2 regions of the Megasphaera sp. UBA4382 genome follow, and region 1 is predicted to be linked to the other one. Evidence: riboswitches for the same ligand, from Rfam matches in the RefSeq annotation. Region 1 holds a riboswitch; the other holds the start of a gene.
What was found. A riboswitch is a leader RNA that binds a small molecule or an ion and turns the genes downstream of it on or off. The one in region 1 is predicted to bind ZMP and ZTP.
Positions count from the first base shown of each region.

Region 2: linked by a shared signal. The riboswitch ahead of B4H10_RS02600 (formate--tetrahydrofolate ligase) and the one ahead of B4H10_RS08470 (L-lactate MFS transporter) in region 1 are both predicted to bind ZMP and ZTP.

Region 1 is NZ_DGRS01000071.1:15,532-18,950, forward strand. It holds gene B4H10_RS08465 (DeoR/GlpR family DNA-binding transcription regulator) at 1-139, opposite strand, end outside; gene B4H10_RS08470 (L-lactate MFS transporter) at 376-1,662, opposite strand; ZMP/ZTP riboswitch at 1,742-1,828, opposite strand; gene B4H10_RS08475 (D-alanyl-D-alanine carboxypeptidase family protein) at 1,888-2,940, opposite strand; gene rsmG (16S rRNA (guanine(527)-N(7))-methyltransferase RsmG) at 2,967-3,419, opposite strand, start outside.
Region 2 is NZ_DGRS01000024.1:12,204-15,622, reverse strand. It holds gene B4H10_RS02605 (cyclodeaminase/cyclohydrolase family protein) at 1-51, opposite strand, end outside; gene B4H10_RS02600 (formate--tetrahydrofolate ligase) at 190-1,869, opposite strand; ZMP/ZTP riboswitch at 1,926-2,003, opposite strand; gene B4H10_RS02595 (hypothetical protein) at 2,009-2,851, opposite strand; gene B4H10_RS02590 (nitroreductase family protein) at 3,120-3,419, shown strand, end outside.

The sequences.
Region 1 (3,419 bases):
CGTCCCGGTTCAGGACCGACAAATCACGCCGCACCGTCGCTTCAGAAACCTGAAAATAATCAACCAGTTCCTGTACGGAAACAGAACCGCCGGCCGTTACCAGCCGTACCATCTCATCTTGTCGTTCTTCTGTCAGCACATATATCACCTACCTCTGTACAATCAGAATTACTTTTTATACCCCGTATTATACAAACATTTTCATTCATTTTCAATCACGTTCAATCATTATATTGAAATAGCAATCATTTCCGTTCATTTATACTAGAAGGTAATAGAAAAAACGGCTGCCACACGAAGCAACTATTTCATGTGACAACCGTTTTCTGATATGCTTTTCGCCTTTATAAAAACTATTTGAAAAATTTACATCTGTTACTGCATGCTGTGTTCTTTCTGTACACTGGCTGCTACAGCATTGTCGCTGGTAACAATACCATGACGCGTCTTGTATTTGAGGAAGAGCATAATGGCCAGAGCCAGTACGAAACAGCCAGAGAAGAACTGCAGTGTAATGGCATAACTGTTGGTCGTTTCCTTAATGAGCGACAGGACCAGGGGACCAGCAACGCCAGCAGCTCCCCAGGCCGTCAGGATCCGGCCGTGGATGGCACTCAGTTCCCGCGTCCCAAAAAGATCGGAAAGGTAGGCCGGCATGCAGGAGAAACCGCCACCATAACAGGTAATGATGAGCAGGACGAGTATCTGGAAACTGAAAGCTCCCGTGACATGGGACAGCTGCCAGAATGCCAGGATTTCAATAGTAAAGAACAGGACATAGGTCATAGAACGGCCCAGGTAATCGGAAACAGTAGCCCAGGCAATGCGGCCGGCGCCGTTCATGAATCCGATTATGCCGACCATCGAAGCCGCTGCCATCGGCGACATGCCGACGACTTCCTGAGCCATAGGAGAGGCGACAGCCAGAAGAGCAATGCCACAGGTAATATTGGTAAAGAAGAGCCACCAGATAGTATAGAGCTGCCACGTCTTCATCGCTTTTTTTACGCTAAACTGAGGCATGGCATCGGCATAGACCGGCGTATGGCAGGAACCGGCTTTGCGAAGAGCCGCATCGGAAACGGGGACTTCTCCCGGTTTGGGTGGAGCCAGATACAGAGAAGAAGCCGTCATGATGACCATATATACCGTGCCCAGGATGAGAAAATTGGGAATCAGGCCCAGATGCTGGACCAAAAGCTGCATGACCGGACCGGCAATCATACTGGCAAAACCAAATCCCATGATAGCCAGGCCCGTCGCAAAGCCACGGTTGTCCGGGAACCATTTGACCAGTGTCGAAACGGGAGTGATGTAACCTGTTCCCAGACCAATACCGCCAATGACTCCGTAGAAGAGATATAACAGAGGCAGGCTGTGGAAATATAACGCTGCAGCCGTGCCGAACATGCCACTGCAGAAAAAGGTCATGGCCAGCAGACCCGACTTACGGGGTCCGATTTTCTGGACGAAGCTGCCGAGAAAACCAGCAGACAGTCCTAAAAACAAAATAGCCAGGGAAAAGGTCCACGTCGTATCTTTGAGAGAAAATCCCATAGCCTGCATGATAGGACGGGTAAGGACACTCCAGGCATAGACACTGCCAATGCAGATGTGGATGCCCATAGCAGACAACGCAATAAGCCAACGGTTCTTTTTCATGAATCCATCTCTCCTTTGCGGTCGGCCGGCAAAGAGAGTGCAAAAAAAGCACCGGCCGGCTGGCCAAAGCATATTTTCATATCTTTGCCCAGACGGTCGGCGCTTTTTCTAAACGATACAGTCCACGTGGTTATTCCACTTGATTCCGTCAGGCCTGCATCGCATATTTTCTTGATATTCTTTCATTATATCAGGAAACATCTGTCTGTCAATAGGGAGCCTGTCTTATTTTTCATTCTGATTTTCCGCAGCAATCCGGGCCGCCTGTTTCTGCTGGGCTGCTATCTGGGATAAGGTCTGTCCTGCCGGCGCATCGCGCAGGACATAGGCTTCATCGGCATCAGCCGGTGCATTAGATGCACGGCCAGTCTGTGTTACAGCCTGGGAAGCGGTAACCGCTGCTTTTTCGGCAGCTGTCGCCGTCGTTGCCGTCGTTACATTCTTTACAGCAGCTTCTGGGGCCGACAGGCGTTCAAAGCCATAGGTCAGGAGAGCTGCCGCATCACCAGCACGGTCACCGCTGTTGAGTATGGACGCAACCAGGGTATGACCATTACGCGTAGCAGAAGCTACCAGACAAGGGCCGCCATCGTTAGTCGCACCGGTCTTGATGCCGTCAGCTCCCGCAAAACCGCTGGTGAGAAATTCATTCGTCGTTTCGCAATGCTTCGTACCACTGTCTGCATAGGGCATGTCAAAGGAAGCATGATTGACGAGTCCCCGGAAATCGGCTGATTTCATGGCATAGGCGCCAATTTTTGCCAGGTCTCTCGCCGTAGAATAATGATTTTCATCAGGAAGTCCGGCCGGATTGGTGAAGTGCGTATGACTGGCCCCAATAGATGCCGCTTTTTCATTCATAGACTGAACAAAGCTGTCCAGAGACGGCGAAACCGTAACAGCCGCATCATATGCCACATCACAGCCCCCGACCGTCATCATGCCCGTCAGGGCATTGCGCAACGTCACCTTGTCACCGGGATAAATGCCGAGACGGCTCACATCGCCGGCCAGCTGCTGGGATGCATCGGATACGGTCATGACCGTATCGAGTTTTCCCGATTCGACGCCAAGGATGCTGGTCATCATCATAGTCGTACCGCCAGGATACATGCGCTGATCTGCATTTTTGGCATACAGTTCATTGCCCGTCGCAGAATCGATGACGCAGGCTGACTGAGCATCGATCTGCGGTTCTTCTGCCAGTGCCGATGCACTGAACATCGTAAAGCAGGCTGCCAGGACGACAGCTATAGACGTTTTCAAAGACATAATCATACACCCTTTCTCCTGAAGTTTTTATTTTATAATGGATGTTTTGCCGCCATTTTGGGTTTGCGCGGGTATTTAGCCGGACTCGTGCCACTCTTGCGGATATAGAGGACCGCCCGTTTATCGGAAAGCCCGGGAAGCGTTACCGGGCGGACTTCTTCCAGTGTCCCTCCCAATATGCGCAGGGCATTGGAAGCCTCTTTGATTTCTTCCTCATATTGCGCTCCTTTAAGAGCAATGAATAAGCCATTGTTCCGCACGTAAGGCAGCGCCCATTCACAGAGAATGGAAAGGCGGGCCACCGCCCGGCTGGTCACCAGATCAAACTGTTCCCGGTATGCTTCCTGATGGGCCATTTCTTCAGCCCGCCCGTGAAGGAACGCCACCTTCCGGAGGCCCGTTTCCCGGCATACTTCATTCAGGAAGTTCAATCGCTTCTGCAGGGAATCAAAAAAAGTCACCGTAAGATCCGGCCGGAAAATAGC
Region 2 (3,419 bases), on a different contig from region 1:
AATGCCACCGCCGCCCGGTACTGGATCCTTGGAAGCCGTAGCCGCCAGCATTTCATCTATGGGCAGGGCACATAATTTTTTCTTATCCACTATCGTATCCTCACTTATTATGTATGTTAATTCATCATGCTAGTCTGCATACAGTAAAAGACGGCTGTAAAGCCGCCTTTTATATGCTAGCCATAACGACTAGAACAGACCTGTAATGACGCCGTTTTCATCGATATCCATACGGTTGGCAGCCGGTACTTTCGGTAAGCCTGGCATGACCATGATATTACTCGTCTGGCAGACAATGAACCCGGCACCGGTGCAGACGCGGACGTCTTTGACGGTAATCTTGAAATGTTCCGGCGCTCCCAGTAATGCGGGATTATCCGAAAGGGAATACTGTGTCTTGGCCACGCAGACCGGCATTTTATCAAGGCCAAGTTTTTCCAGTTCGGCAATTTGTTTCGGCGCTTTGCCTTCCAGGATGACGCCGTCGCCGCCGTAGATTTCTTTCGTCAGGATTTCCAATTTATGAAGAATCGTGTCATTGACATCGTACAACGGTTTATACGGTGTTTTGGGCTGCTGCAGGAGCTGCAGGACTTTCCGTCCCAGGTCCAGTCCCCCTTTGCCGCCTTCGGCCCAGCAGTTGTTCAGAGCCACATCGACACCATAATCCTGACAAAGGCGGGTAAGCAATGCTATTTCGGCATCCGTGTCTGTCAGGAAGCGGTTTATGCCTACTACGACGGGGATATCATATTTGCGCATATTTTCGATATGTTTCTTCAGATTAGCAAAGCCTTTTTCCAGTGCTTCCAGATTTTCCGGCTGGAGATTTTTCTTATCTACTCCGCCGTGCATCTTAAGCGCCCGAATGGTGGCGACGATGACGACGGCATCTGGTTTGATTCCGGCAAAGCGGCATTTGATATCCATGAACTTTTCCGCACCCAGGTCAGCACCGAATCCGGCTTCCGTCACCGTTATTTCTCCCATTTTGAGAGCCAGCTTGGTAGCTACGACAGAATTACAGCCGTGGGCAATATTGGCAAAAGGTCCGCCGTGTACAAGAGCCGGCGTGTTTTCTGTCGTCTGTACAATGTTCGGTTTGATAGCATCTTTCATGAGAATGGCCATCGCCCCTTCTACCCCGAGCTGACGGGCACGGACCGGATTGCCATCGAGGTCATAAGCGACGATAATATCCCCCATCCGTTTCTTCAAATCCATCAGATCACTAGCCAGGCAGAGAATTGCCATGATTTCCGATGCTACGGTAATCATGAAGTGGTCTTCTCTGGGGAACCCGTTGACCTTGCCGCCGAGTCCTACGACTATATCACGCAGTGCCCGGTCATTCATATCCATGACCCGTTTCCATACAATACGGCGCACATCGATGCGGAGAGCATTTCCCTGATGCACGTGATTGTCGATTGCCGCAGCCAGCAGGTTATTGGCAGCTGTAATCGCATGCATATCACCCGTAAAATGAAGATTGATATCTTCCATAGGAAGAACCTGGGAATAACCGCCGCCAGCCGCTCCTCCTTTTATACCAAAGACAGGACCCAGAGAAGGTTCCCGCAATGCCGTCATCGTCTTATGTCCCAGCTGGTTCAGAGCCTGGGCCAGGCCTATCGTCGTAAGCGTTTTCCCTTCTCCAGCAGGAGTCGGTGTAATAGCCGTTACCAGCACGAGTTTTCCATCTTCATTTTTTGACAGCCGTTTAATGGCATCAAAGGAAATTTTCGCTTTATACTTACCATATAATTCCAGGTCATCTTCTGTAAGACCAACCTTTTCTGCAATTTTTACAATGGGTTCCAGGTGAGTCTGCTGTGCAATTTCAATATCGCTTAATACCTTTGCCATAATAAAGATCAGCTCCTGTTCTCTTTGTGCACTGATAAAAATAGCCGGCCATCCGGACTATTTGCCCAGACGGTCGGCTTCTTCAAATCATGCTCCATGTGGTTAGTCCACTTCCGTCAGTCACATGACTACGCAATTATTATACCGTGCCTGGTATCTCCTTGTCAACGCAAACACATTGTTCCATTTCAATCCGCACGGGGCCGCCTATGCGGATGTGTCTGACAGACTGGTCAGCATATGATGCTTCAATGGTAATACTTCCACCAGGCTGGCGTATCTCACAGGCAATATTATGGCCGCACAGACGGGCCAGTGCCGCCGCCGTGGCCGCTGACCCGGAACCACAACTTTTTTCCCAATATAGCGTATCCGTACCAGTGACATATACAGCCGGTATCATCGTCAGCGTTTTGCGATCTACCAGATCCATGCCGAATGCTTCATAATGACGGGTGCTGGCGTACTGATACACCGCCCGCCATAAAGTATTCTTATCGACTAATTTAATAGAAGGAGTAAAATGAACGAAATGCATAATTCCTGGCAGCTCAACACAGTAAAACCGGTACGTCGAATTACCGTCTGCCAGGCTGATGACATCCATTTTTTTAGGCAGGGGAACTTCAATACTGGCATCATATAGTTCCCCTTCGTCGCGAACTACCACTGCTTTTAATATCTTATTGCATCCGGAACAGGAAACGCGGTACTCACCATAATCCTGGCCGGACCGGGAGAGTAAATAGGCAGCAGCTGATCGCGAAGCGTTGCCACAAAACTCGTCTCCCATCATGTCCAGACGTATATCGGCATCGTTATCGGGCCAGGTCAGAAAACCTACTTGCTCTGCGCCGACATACTCAGGCTGCAGCAGTCTGGCTGCTAACGAAGCGTGTTCCTGTTTAGGAATCGCGTCCAATACGAGAATCGTCGTATTGCCACTAGGATCGGCTTTCACATAATGGATTTTCTCTGTCATGTTTACACCTCAATGATGATCCATTCTCTATGCGATGACTGGATACGGGAATAATTCATATACTGCTTATTATAACACATTGCGACTGCATGAACAGCACTAATGCCAAAGTCAATAAAAACTTCTGTTCCCATCGTCATTTTCTTTTGTTATCCCGAGTTATATACTAAAAAATTTAACAAACAATGGGATGGATTGCCAATTGACGCCAGTCTGATTTTCTATTACCATTAAAATGAAATATCTTAATGCATAAGGGGGTCATCTTATGGAAACATCATCTGCTATTGTAGGGCGCCGCAGTATACGGAAATATACCCATCAGCCGGTATCAGACGCCGACCTGCAGGATATACTGGAAGCCGCCGTCCTCGCTCCTTCAGCCAGCAATTTACAGCCATGGTATTTTGTCGTCATCAGAAGTCCTGAAAAAATGGACGCATTAAAAAAATTAATGGCGGAAGCCACTAAAAATCTCATGCCATACTGGCACCGCCGATTTGCCAAATATCCCCGTGTCGTGACAGAGACGGCTGATTTTGTCCGTTTTCTTGGCGACGCTCCTGTC